Regions from separate parts of the Mesorhizobium sp. P2_E6 genome, predicted to be linked through region 2. Evidence: riboswitches for the same ligand, from Rfam matches in the RefSeq annotation. Region 2 holds a riboswitch; the other holds the start of a gene.

Region 1 (6,445 bases), on a different contig from region 2:
CGGTGGCGCGTCCGCCCTTCAGGGAGACATAAGAGCTGATCAGCACTTCGAGCGCCGGATTGGCATCGAACCAGGTCAGGGTCCGTTCGAGCCTGTGCGGCAGATAGACGTCGTCGGAATCGAGGAACGTCACGACGGGTGCCTGCGCGCGCTCGATGCCTGCATTGCGGGCGGCATTGGCGCCTCGCCATTTCGCGCCGACATAGATCAGTCGCGGATCACGAATGCTGGCCAGTGCCGCCGCGGTTCCGTCCGTCGAGCCATCGTCGACGACAATATGCTCGAACCTCGGCATGCTCTGGGAAATTACACTTTCCACGGCGCGCAATACCGCCTCGCGCCTGTTGTGAGTCGGCGTGATGACCGTGATGAGAGGAGCGTGCTCTGTCTTCCGGGTCATACTGCGTCAGCCATTTCCAGCGTAAAAAATACGCTTCCTGCCAGGTCTTTCGATCTTCAGGACGGTCAAATGGATCGGCCTTCCATATCCCCCGTATTGGCCACGACGCTACAAAAAACAGACGTACCTGTCACCCCACCGGGATGCTGCTCAATGCGCGTGAAACGACGAATTCCACTATCTAGCGCTTCAACTGCAACACCATTGCCGCGCCCTATGCTTGCGAATCGCCCTTGCGATGAATGACGCGTCTATAATCTGGATGCATTCCACTACGTCAGACGTAATCGCATCGCGGCAGGTGTTTGGGCAGATTGCCGTCGCGAGGCCGGCTGCTCGGCTTCGGTTCCAGAGGGAGTACTGTCATGACTGCTTACGCCGTTGCCCATATGCGCCAAGCCCGGATGGGTCCGCAGATCGTCGAATATCTGCAGAAGATCGATGCCACGCTGGCCCCTTTCGGCGGTCGTTTTCTGGTCCATGGCGGCGAGGTCGAGGTCATCGAAAACGATTGGCAGGGCCACCTGATCATCATCGAATTTCCCGACAGGCAACACGTGCGCGGATGGTACAACTCGGCCGCCTATCAGGCGATACTGACGTTGCGGACCGACAACTCGGAAGCCGACGTGATCTTCGTTGATGGCGTTGAGCATCCGCATAAGGCCACGGATGTCCTTGACCAGGCGTGAAGTCGACAATGGTGCGGCGGGATTACCGTTTCAGCAAGAACACCGCCTGCTGGCCGAAGAAGTTCCAGAACCACCATGGCATCGACAGGCCGATCTTCTGGCCATTGGCGTCGAGCGCGGTTGCTTTTTCCACGGTAGCGCCAAGCTCGTCGCACAGATTGACGAAGTCGCGGATGGTGCAGAAATGGATGTTGGGCGTGTCGTACCAGGAATAGGGCAGGTCCGTGGTCACCGGCATGCGGCCATTGAGGAACAGCGACATGCGGACCCGCCAATGGCCGAAATTGGGGAAGGACACGATGGCGCGATTGCCGATCCTGAGCAGTTCCTTGAGAACCAGCTTCGGGTTGCGGGTGGCCTGCAGGGTCTGCGACAGGACGACGAAGTCAAAGCCCTTGTCGGGATAGAACTCGAGATCCTTGTCGGCATCGCCCTGGATGACGCTCAAGCCGCGCGCCACGCATTCGTTGACGCCACGCTGCGAGAGTTCAAGGCCGCGGCCGTCGACCTGCTTGGTGTCCTGCAGCAATTCGAGCAGCGAGCCATCGCCTGAACCGACGTCGAGCACGCGCGACTGTGGCGGAATGAGGTTAGCGACGACTTCGAGGTCGACGCGCTGGTTGCGGGTGACGTTCATGATGCGAGTCCTCGCGCCCGTGCCGCGGAGCCGATGAAGCCATTGATGGCGGCAAACAGTTCCGGCTCGTCGAGCAGGAAGGCGTCGTGGCCGCGATCGGTCTCGATCTCGACAAAGGATACCGACGCGCCGGCGGCGTTGAGCGCATGAACGATCGAGCGGCTCTCTTCGGTCGGGAACAGCCAATCCGAGGTGAAGGACACCAGGCAGAAGCGGGTTTTCGTGCCGGCGAACGCATCCGCCAGCCGGCCGCCATGGTCGGCGGCGAGGTCGAAATAATCCATCGACCGCGTCATGTAGAGATAGGAATTGGCATCGAAGCGATCGACGAAGGTCATGCCCTGGTGGCGCAGATAGCTCTCGATCTGGAAGTCGGCGTCGAAGCCGAAGGTGAGCGCCTCGCGATCCTGCAGATTGCGGCCGAACTTCCGATGCAGGGCAGCTTCCGACAGATAGGTGATATGGGCGGCCATGCGCGCCACCGCCAAGCCCTTTTCCGGGCGCTTGCCGTGCTCGAAATATTTGCCGCCATGCCAGTCCGGATCCGCCATCACGGCCTGCCGGCCGACCTCATGGAAGGCGATGTTCTGCGAGGAATGGCGCGCGCCGGTGGCGATCGGCAGCGCCGAGAAGACGCGCTCCGGATAGCTCGACGCCCATTCCAGTACCTGCATGCCGCCCATCGAGCCACCGAGGACGCAAAACAGTTTTTCGATGCCGAAATGGTCGATCAGCATCTGCTGGGCGCGCACCATGTCTCGAATGGTGATGATCGGCAGGTCGAGCCCATAGGGCTTGCCGGTGGCGGGATTGGTCGAGGCCGGGCCGGTGGAGCCCAGACAACCGCCGATGACGTTGGAGCAGATGACGAAGAAACGGTTGGTATCGATGATCTTGCCGGGGCCGATCAGCACTTCCCACCAGCCCGGCTTGCCGGTCACCGGATTGGTGCTGCCGACATGCTGGTCGCCCGTCAGCGCATGGCAGACGAGGATGGCGTTGGAACGGGCGTCGTTCAGCGTGCCGTAGGTCTGGTAGGCGATCTGGAACGGCGACAGCAGGGTGCCGGCATCGAGCTTTAGCGGCTTGTCGGGCCCAAAGCGCAGCACCGGGCTCGACGGCTGGTCAGCCTCGTTGTTGGTTTTTCCAGCGCGCAGAGCGGCCATTGCATCCATCTCACACTTTGAATCCGCACGGTGCTTTCGAAATTCGAGGCCGATGCGGTGTCCGGCCGGCGCGGACAACAAAAAACCGGCATTGCAGTCGCAAAGCCGGTTACAGGATGCAAACGGCCCTTTAGCAAGTTGTTTAACGTGGCTGCAAGCCGACCGGCCAAATCACCACGGAATTTCGTACCTCTTCTAGGACTGTGGCGCGCCCGCGTCAACGGCCAGCCGCGGTCCGGAGGTTGCCACCTCTCGACATTGCGGGCCGTGGCTTGTATTTCCGCTGCGGCTTCCAGACGGAAGCGTTCTCGACGGATTTTGCGACATGAGCCAGACACCGGACAAGGCACGTCCAACCCCGCGCGCGGGCATCATGGACATCGACGCCTATGTGCCGGGCAAGAGCACCGCGCCCGCCGGCGTCGCCAAGGTCTACAAGCTGTCGTCGAACGAGAATCCGCTGGGTCCGTCGCCGAAGGCGATCGAGGCCGCGCGGGAGATTGCTGCGAAGCTCGACGTCTATCCCGATGGCACCGCCAGGCGGCTGCGTGAGGCGATCGCCGAGGTGCATGGTCTCAACGCGCAGAACATCATCTGTTCCAACGGCTCCGACGAAATTCTCGGCCTTCTGGCGCAAACCTATCTCGCTCCCGGCGACGAGGCGATTTTCACCGAACACGCCTTCATGGTCTACAAAATCTACATCCAGTCGGCCGGCGCAACTCCGGTCGCGGTCAAGGAGACCGATGAGCGTGCCGACATCGATGCGATGCTGGCCGCCGTCACGCCGCGCACGAAAATCGTATTCCTTGCCAATCCCAACAACCCGACCGGCACCTATGTGCCGTTCCAGGAAGTGCGCCGCCTGCATGCCGGCTTGCCCGGAAATGTGCTTCTGGTGCTCGACGCGGCTTACGCCGAATATGTTCGCCGCAACGACTATGAAGCCGGCATCGAACTGGTCGGCGGGGCCGAGAACGTGGTGATGACCCGCACCTTCTCCAAGATCGGCCTCGGCGGGGCTCGGATCGGCTGGATGTACGCACCGATGCACATCGTCGATGCCATCAACCGTGTGCGTGGCCCCTTCAACGTCAATGCGACGGCGATCGAGGCCGGCATCGCCGCGATCCGTGACCGCGACCACGTCCAACGCAGCGTGATGCACAACGAAACGTGGCTTACATGGTTGAGCGAGGAGTTCGGCAAGCTTGGGCTGCGGGTGACGCCAAGCGTCGGCAATTTCATCCTGATCCATTTTCCCGACGACCAGAACCATTCGGCCGCCGCGGCGGACGATTATCTGACGGCGCGCGGCTATATTCTGCGGCGCGTTTCCGGCTACGGCTTTCCCAACGCGCTGCGCATGACCGTCGGCACCGAAGAGGCCAATCGCGGCGTGGTCGCCGCTCTCACGACATTCCTGAAAAGCTAGAACACCATGACATCACCGATGTTTGAAAAGATCGCGCTGGTCGGCATCGGCCTGATCGGCTCGTCACTGGCCCGCGTCATCCGTCGCGAGGGCCTCGCCCGTCACGTCGCCATCTCGACCCGCAGTGCCGCGACATTGGCGCGGGCGCAAGAGCTTGGGCTCGGCTCCTCCTACTCCAGCGATGCGAAGGAAGCGGTCCGCGATGCTGATCTGGTCATCGTCTCGGTGCCGGTCGGCTCGTCCGGCGCTGTGGCCGAGGAAATCGCGCCGGCGCTGAAGCAGGGTGCGATCCTCACCGATGTCGGCTCGACCAAGGCATCGGTGATTGCGCAGATGCAGCCCTATGTGCCCGATGGCGTGCATTTCATTCCCGGCCACCCACTGGCGGGCACGGAAAAATCCGGCCCAGATGCCGGTTTCGCCGACCTGTTCGACAATCGCTGGTGCATCTTCACCCCGCTGCCCGACACCGACCCGGATGCACTGGAGAGGCTGTCGGAATTCTGGCGCCGTTGCGGCGCCAACATCGACACGATGGACCCGCAGCATCACGACATGACGCTGGCCATCGTCTCGCACCTGCCGCATATCATCGCCTACAACATCGTCGGCACCGCCGACGATCTGCAGTCGGTGACCAAATCCGAAGTGATCAAATATTCGGCTTCAGGTTTTCGCGATTTCACCCGTCTCGCCGCCTCGGATCCGACCATGTGGCGCGACGTCTGCCTGCACAACAAGGACGCCATCCTCGAAATGCTGGCACGGTTCTCGGAAGATCTGGCGTCGCTGCAGCGGGCGATCCGCTGGGGCGACGGCGAAAAGCTGTTCGATCTGTTCACCCGCACCCGTGCGGTGCGCCGCTCGATCATCGAGGCCGGCCAGGACATCGACGTCCCCGATTTCGGCCGTCAGGCGGTCGAGCACCCGGCGAAGGCGTAGGTCGCTTCTTCAGCCTGCTGGCCAGTGGCTTTTCATCATCGCCAGCGTCTCGGCCCGGTCCGGCGCGCCTAGCCGGCCGCCGAAGCGCAGGCATTTGAGCGCGGCGGCCGCACTGGCAAAGCGTAAGGCCTGCTCGACCGGCATGGCTTCCGCCAGTCCGACGGCGAAGGCGCCGTGAAAGACATCGCCGGCGGCCAGCGTGTCGACCGCATTGATTTTCGGCGCCGCGACATGTCGCGATGATCCCGTCGCGCGATCGAACCACCAGGTGCCAGCCGCGCCGCCGGTAACCGCGACAAACGCATCGCCGCGCCGGGCGAGTGCCTCACAGGCCTGGCGCGAATCCAGTTCCGCGCCGCACAGTACGCGCGCCGCCGGCTCGGAAGCCACGATATGGGATGCCAGGGGCAGCAGCAGTTCCAGCACGTCCCTCGACGCGGTATCGGCATCAAGGATCGCCGGCCGGCCGATGGCGTGCGCCGCCTCCAGGGCAAGCGCTGCGGCACCGGGCCAGCGGACATCGGCCAGCACGGCATCGAATGCCGAGAGGTCTGCGAGCGGCAGAGCCTCGGGATCGGCCTGGGCCTGGCTGTCGTAGAACGGCACGATGATGCGCTCGCCATGCGCGTCGACCAGGATCGAGGCCAGCGCCGAGCGGGCGCCACTGACGCGGCGCACGAAGCTGCAATCGACGCCTTCTGCTTGGATCCCGGCGATCAGCTGATCGCCGACTGAATCGTCGCCCGTGCTCGCCCACAACGAAACATCGGCGCCCAGGCGATGTGCAGCGCAGGCCGCGCTCGTCGCCATGCCCGAAGCGATCTGGACGCCGTCGGAGGCGATGAACTTGCCTTGGTGGCCGGGCAGCGTCTCGACACGCAAGATCGTATCCAGCGTCAGCGCGCCGACACTCAGCAGTCTCACGGGTTTTGCCATCGATGCGCTATTCCACCGGCTTGATCTTGCCCAGCGGAATGAAGCCGAGCGAGGCCTTGCCCTTGACCACCTTGAGCGGCATCGACGGCTGGTTGCCGAGCAGCGCCAGGCCAGCAAAGCCCTGCTCGATCTGCGTTTTTTGCTCGGGGATGGCACCGCCGAGGATCGCCGCCACGGCCTTCGGATCCTTCAGCGTGATCGTCAGGTCGGCGTCGATGAGACCATCGGCATCGACCG
Region 2 (6,445 bases):
GCCTGCTGCACGGCTTCGGCTTTGCCGGCGCGCTGGTCGAGCTCGGCCTGCCGCAGGGCGACATTCCGCTGGCGCTTCTGGCCTTCAATGTCGGCGTCGAGCTCGGGCAACTGGCCTTCATCGCCGTCTTGCTGACCGCGGTTTATTCGGTGATGCGGTTCGTCCTGATCCCGCGGCAGGCGATCGTCGCGTCGGCCTATGCCATCGGGATCATCGCGGCATTCTGGAGCGTCCAGCGGCTGGACGCAATGTTCTTGTAGGAGGAGCAAATGGGACCCGCCGCAAGACTGCCGCGCCGACCTTGCCTGAGGGGCCGGAAACTTGCACGCGCAACCACCGTGGCGCTTGCCGCGTCTTTGATGGCTGCTGCTCCGGTCTCCGAAGGACGCACTTGCGGCTATGATAGTCCGCAAACGGTTTCGCAGGGCTTCCTGAATTGGCTCTATCCGGATTCACTCTACGTCGTCGGCGCGATATCGAGGGAGGTGGCGGCGGGACGGCTGCCGCTGGCGAACTTCGATCAGACCGGACCAGATCTGTTCGGACACAGATTCAAGCTGACGGCAACGACGCTGGAGCAATTCGGCGACATGCTCCGCTCGGCATCGCCGGGCCCCTCCCAGGCTTCGGTCTCTCTGGTCGTCGTTGAGCCGATGCTGTGGACGCGCTTCGATCAGGGTCCTGACGGCTTGCGCACAACGGTTCATGTCTCGGGGGCACAGCCCGGGGATCTGGTCATCGTTGCCGGCGAAGCCGTAATAGCAGAAATCGCGGCACGGCGATTGACCTTCGGCCAGGCTGTTGAGCGCGGCGTGGCGCGTCTCTATGGGCCGGCGTCGCAGATTGCCCGATTCCTGCTCAGTTATTCGGATGTCGGCGCAACCGACAGTGCTGTCGAATTATCTCAGAAACAGGCCGTTCCGCCGGTACGCCCGGCGGCCGGCTCACCCCATTTCGCTCCGGTGCAATCGCACCCGGTTGGCATCGCGCCGGCCGAACTCGGACGCACACCTGACCACACCGAGATTTCATTCCATGAGGGAGAGAGACAATGATCCGGAGACCGCTGACAATTACAGGTCTTGTATTGCTTGCCGTCTGCGCAGGCTCCGTGGCGCGGGCCCAGGATGCCGGCACCTATACCGTCGAGGAAGCGGGACAAGCCATCAAGGCCCGGCCCTACTCACCTTATGCCGGACGCAATTTCCCGACGCGGCCGCTGTTTGGCGACACGCATTTGCACACGGCCCTGTCCTTCGACGCTGGAGCAGCCGGCGCCAGGCTCGGACCGCGTGAGGCCTACAAATTTGCGAAGGGCGAAGAGGTCATTTCCTCGACCGGACAGCCGGCCAGGCTGTCGCGTCCGCTCGACTTCCTGGTCGTCGCGGATCACTCGGACAATATGGGATGGTTCACCGATTTCATGGCCGGAAAGCCGGAGATCCTGCAGAACGCGCAGGCCCGCGAGTGGTATGACATGATACAGTCGGGGCACGCTGGGGAAGCGGCGTGGTCCATCGTCATGACCTTCTCGCAAGGCAAATTTCCGCCTGACATCATCTACCAGCCGGGCAACCCCGCCTATCGGTCGGTGTGGCAGAGCATCATCTCGGCAGCCGAGGAAGCCAACGACCCGGGGCGCTTCACCGCTTTCATCGGGTTCGAATGGACGTCGCTGTCCAAGGGCAACAATCTCCACCGCAACGTCATCTTCCGCGATGGAGCCGAAAAGGCCGGTCTCGTCGAGCCATACACGACGCAACCGCCCGTCGGCAGCAACAACCCGCGCGACCTGTGGAAATGGCTGCGGAACTATCAGGACAAGACCGGCGGCGATGTCCTTGCCATCGCCCACAATGGCAATCTGAGCAATGGCGAGATGTTCCCGATCATCGAGCCGGTCACGGGCAAGGAGATCGATCGCGAATACGCCGAGCAGCGCGCCCAGTGGGAGGTGCTTTACGAGACCACCCAGATGAAGGGCGACGGCGAGAGCCACCCCTTCCTTTCCCCCAATGACGAATTCGCCAATTTCGAGAAATGGGACAAGGGCAATCTTGACCTCAGCGTGAAGAAGACGCCGGACATGCTGGAGTTCGAGTATACGCGCTCGGCGCTCAAGAACGGGCTGAAGCTGGAAGCCAAGCTCGGGGTCAATCCCTACAAGTTCGGCCTGGTCGGCAGCACGGATTCGCACACGGGCCTCTCCACTGCCGACGACGACAACTTTTTCGGGAAGATATCGACCGGCGAGCCAAGCCCGGAACGCTGGTCGCACCCCTTCATGGCGAACCCCAAGCTCGGGCTCAAGATCCTGGGCTGGGAGACAACTGCGTCGGGCTATGCCGCCGTCTGGGCGCAGGAGAACACACGCGCATCGATCTTCGACGCCATGAAACGGCGCGAGACCTATGCCACGACCGGGCCGCGGATGGCAGTTCGGTTCTTCGGCGGTTTCGATTTCGTCGAAGCCGACGCCAATACCCGCAGCCCGGCCATCGCCGGTTACACCAAGGGCGTGCCGATGGGCGGCGACCTCAAGCAGGCGCCAGCGGGCAAGGTGCCGACCTTCCTGGTTGCGGCATTGAAGGATCCGATCGGCGCCAATCTCGACCGCTATCAGATCGTCAAAGGTTGGCTGGACGCCGCCGGCGAGGTGCATGAACAGGTGTACGATGTCGCCTGGTCCGGCGACCGCAAGCCGGGCACCGACGGCAAGCTGCCGCCGGTTGGCGACACGGTCGACGTAGCCAATGCCACATGGACCAACACGATCGGAGCGCCAGAGCTCAGTGCCGTATGGAAGGACCCCAATTTCGATCCGTCCCAGCGGGCTTTCTACTATGGCCGCGTCATTGAGATCCCGACGCCGCGCTGGCCCGCCTATGACGCGAAATACTTTGGCATCAAGATGTCGCCGGATGTGACCATGACCACGCAGGAACGAGCCTACACATCGCCGATCTGGTACACGCCAGCCGGCTAAGGAAAGGCTGATTTGCTTGCGGAAGTCCACGGCAGGCGGATCGTGCGCCGCCTGTAAGCATAGGAAGGCTTAAACACGCGACAAGCTTTCTCCTTCCTCAAAACGACCCTGATCGGCGATCTGGTTGTCGTGTTGCCGGTCTGGCTGGTTGGCTTCGTGCTTATTCGCGGGCGTATGTCGTCTGACACCAGACAGGCAAATTCCGTGGTTGGAGCCGGATCGGGCCGTTCAAGGCGTCGATGTAAGAGGCACGGTTTCTCCTGGCGGGACGCCTTGTGGCAAGGCCGTCGGAACCTCGTGATTCTCTGATTTCCTCTGGTGTCGGTACGCGCGGGAGCCGTCGCGCGTCCGCACGACGGGCGGCGATCCAATTTCTTGCCGTCGAACAATTCCTGAATTGTGCGAAGTTGGACGCGAGGTCAAAGCCCACGGAAATCATGCGGGTCATCCTCAAAGAGACGCGCTAGCGATTGATGTCGTTGAACGCCGATTAAAGGGCATGAAACTAAGCAGAAATATTTGCGCTGACGTTGAAGGCATTCCCCGCAATTGGGAAGGTGCGTCGCCCGGTTACATCGATGCCGATCCATCTGCGCTCAAGCTTTTTGGGCAGCCTCGATGGCCGTTCCGCAGCCGCAGAACGGATCAGGCACTACATCTCCCGGCTTCGCGCTTAGGCCGATTATCCGCTCCAGCAACGCCAGAGGTTTTTGTGTGGTGTAGCCAAGCAGTTCTTGGGCCTGAGAGTTGATCGGGGGCGATATCCGCCCATACGTCACCGAGCGGCATACCTCGCATCTTCGTCGCGATCGGCACCACCTGCGAGGATCAAAAGCGCTGGGATCTGAACGTCCCGGCGCTGATCGAGGCTAAAAGGAATCTGCGTCCGATATTCGCCTTCGTATCGGCCGAGCCGCTGCTCGGCGAGATCCGCGCGCGGGCGGCGCCAATACCGGACGGCTTGCGCTCTTGGTTTCGGCCGCGCGACACGCATTACGATCCGCTGGACCCAGCCCAACATTCGCTTATGCGCATCGATCAGATCATCACCGGCGGCGAATCCGACCAATGCAAGCACCGGGCGCGGCCGAGCAACCCGCAATGGTATAGCTACTTCCGCAACGACTGTGCCGCCAGGGGCACGATCTTCCACCACAAGCAGAACGGCGAATGGGTGTCAGTCAGCGAAGTTTGACAGGGGGCCCACAAAGCCACCCCCGCCCCCCGCCGTCAGGCAGCCGCCCCGGGTCGATCCGCTATCTGACGCACGATTGCAGTCTCGACTAACTTCAGTCCTTGTTCTTGATCATGCCCATGATGCGGGCGCTATGTGCCGAAATCCGCGCTCCTGTCATAGCCGGATGCACATCACCCTCGAAACGCACACACCGCACACAGAGACGTGCTCCGGCCTCGCTCGGCACCTCGGTCACCCAGCCACAGTACCGGCACGAGTAGGGCACGATACCGGGACTCCGCGCGCTGGCGGTCGGCGTCGGCTTGTCGCCTATCATGTCGGCCCCTCAAATTCCTTCTGCAATTCGGATTGGCAGCTTCAGATCGATCAGCCGAGCCTGCAGGAGGGATAGCGTGAGTTCGTCACGTGCATCGACCCATCTGCTATCGTCGTTGGCGACATCACCATCGCGGAATACTAGATGGGGTTCATCGCTCCCGCGCTGGAGCTTTGGGCCGAGGTCCAGCTTCTTCAGCAGGCGGTAGGCCTTGGCAGTCGGACCCGTCTCAAGATCGAACCGGGTCTCCCAGAAAAATCCGTCAACGTCGTCATCGTAATCTCCGGGATCGATCTCGTGTATCTCCCAAATGGCGCGATGTTCGGCCTCAGCCTCGTGTGCGATGCCCTCGCTGATGAAGAACTCCCGCCAGGTTGGCGGCGGGGGCAGAAGGTCCAATGGCCGACAGTCAACAGATAGCCCTGCTCGCCACTGTCATACCAGAACATGGTCTCGGCGACCTGCGCCGGGGACGCGAGCAGGGGCTGGCCGGTCCTACCAACGAACGCTCGCGCGTCCTTGACGAACGCCGCTGTGAGCAGGCTGCCTGCTCCGATCAAAAAACCACGTCGTGAGAGCATAAGAAAACTCCAGAATTCACACACGCATCTGGAGAGAGACCTACTGTTGCCTCGAGAGAGGCCACATCATTGTCACCACCGTTGCCGGTCAAGGCTGGTTGGCGGGGCCGAAGCCCTCTCTGGATGTGGGTTGGCAGTAGCAGAGCCGCTGTCTCAGTGCAACCGACGGTGTCGTGCGCCTCAGCTATTCGGCCTGCTGGTGGGCCCCACAAGCCACTCCCCATCCCCACCTGCCGATGAACCCGGTTGGTGCCGACCGCCATCCGCTGCCGCCTGTGGGGGAGATCGGTTGGAAAGCTGCTGTTCGGCTTTATCTGCAAAACGAGCAGTAGCGTCAGGTGCAGACCTTCGGAACGTACCCCGTAGACGACCGCCTTGCGCCATGAGCGGCCCTTAGGGACAGGCAGCAAATGACCGAAGTGGGGCCGTGTATGGACGGCTCTCCGTTGGCAAGGGATTTTTTGAGGCTTTTGCAGTCGCTGGTTGGTGCGGCCATGTATCCGACCTGTAGGTGCGGCCTTTCATGTGCCGCTGGCCATAATGCCATACGCGCGGCTCAGGTCCCGATCGTAAGCACGCACTCGAGGTGCACGGCCCCAGTGGGTTTTCCTGATCCGGCGGTTTCAACCGGCTTTGTGCATTAGCTCCTGTGCGCCCTTTCCAACCTCGTCGGCGATCGCTCGCCCTGTCTATCCTATGCGAATGTCCGGCTCCCTGTAGCGCCCGCCGTTTGTCATCAATGCCCAAACCATCCGGGCTGTCTTGTTGGCCAGCGCAACCGCTGCAACCTTGGTCGTTCGCCTCGCCATCAACTGCATAAGCCATGGCCTCCTGGTTCCGTTCCGCTCGGCATAGCGGATGACCGCCATAGAACCGACCACGAGCAGCTGTCGCAGGTAGCGATTACCAGCCTTGGAGATGCTGCCGAGCCTCTCCTTGCCTCCGCTCGAGTTCTGCTTTGGAACGAGCCCGATCCAGGCCGATAGACAGCGTCCCGACTTGAACGCATGCGGATCGGCGACGGTCGCTATGAACGCGCTCGCCAGCAGCGGACCGACCCCGGGGATCTCCATCAGCCTGCGCCCGAGTTCGGTCTCTCGCGCATTCGCGCGGACCCGGCGATCGTTTTCGAGGATCTGTTCCTTCACGACCCGGAGCTGTGCCTCCAGCATTCGCAGGCATAGCCGTGCGTCAGCGGGTATTCTAGTGTCGTTTTCGTCATTGATGACCATGAGCAGTTGCTCGATTCCATTCCGCCCGATCGGCGCCACGACCCCGAACTCGGACAGGTGGGATCGCATCGCGTTCGATATCTGCGTGCGCTGGCGGTTGAGCATTAACCGCACCCGGTGCAGCATCATCAC

What was found. Region 2 has a riboswitch for S-adenosylmethionine ahead of AC1D08_RS04700 (hypothetical protein). Riboswitches for the same ligand answer to the same signal wherever they lie in the genome.
Region 1: linked by a shared signal. The riboswitch ahead of metX (homoserine O-acetyltransferase MetX) and the one ahead of AC1D08_RS04700 (hypothetical protein) in region 2 are both predicted to bind S-adenosylmethionine.

Annotation. Positions count from the first base shown of each region.
Region 1 covers NZ_JBFUEQ010000006.1:378,245-384,689, forward strand. The annotation lists gene AC1D08_RS17750 (glycosyltransferase family 2 protein) at 1-400, opposite strand, end outside; gene AC1D08_RS17755 (DUF1330 domain-containing protein) at 766-1,092, shown strand; gene metW (methionine biosynthesis protein MetW) at 1,115-1,729, opposite strand; gene metX (homoserine O-acetyltransferase MetX) at 1,726-2,895, opposite strand; SAM riboswitch at 3,006-3,083, opposite strand; gene hisC (histidinol-phosphate transaminase) at 3,221-4,330, shown strand; gene AC1D08_RS17775 (prephenate/arogenate dehydrogenase family protein) at 4,337-5,272, shown strand; gene AC1D08_RS17780 (sugar kinase) at 5,282-6,208, opposite strand; gene AC1D08_RS17785 (DUF2125 domain-containing protein) at 6,216-6,445, opposite strand, start outside.
Region 2 covers NZ_JBFUEQ010000001.1:1,002,047-1,008,491, reverse strand. The annotation lists gene AC1D08_RS04725 (HupE/UreJ family protein) at 1-260, shown strand, start outside; gene AC1D08_RS04720 (hypothetical protein) at 270-1,055, shown strand; gene AC1D08_RS04715 (DUF3604 domain-containing protein) at 1,052-2,986, shown strand; gene AC1D08_RS04710 (DNA methyltransferase) at 3,583-3,765, opposite strand; gene AC1D08_RS04705 (DUF5131 family protein) at 3,747-4,181, shown strand; gene AC1D08_RS04700 (hypothetical protein) at 4,510-4,899, opposite strand; gene AC1D08_RS04695 (hypothetical protein) at 4,899-5,075, shown strand; SAM-I-IV-variant riboswitch at 5,114-5,213, opposite strand; gene AC1D08_RS04690 (IS110 family RNA-guided transposase) at 5,771-6,445, opposite strand, start outside.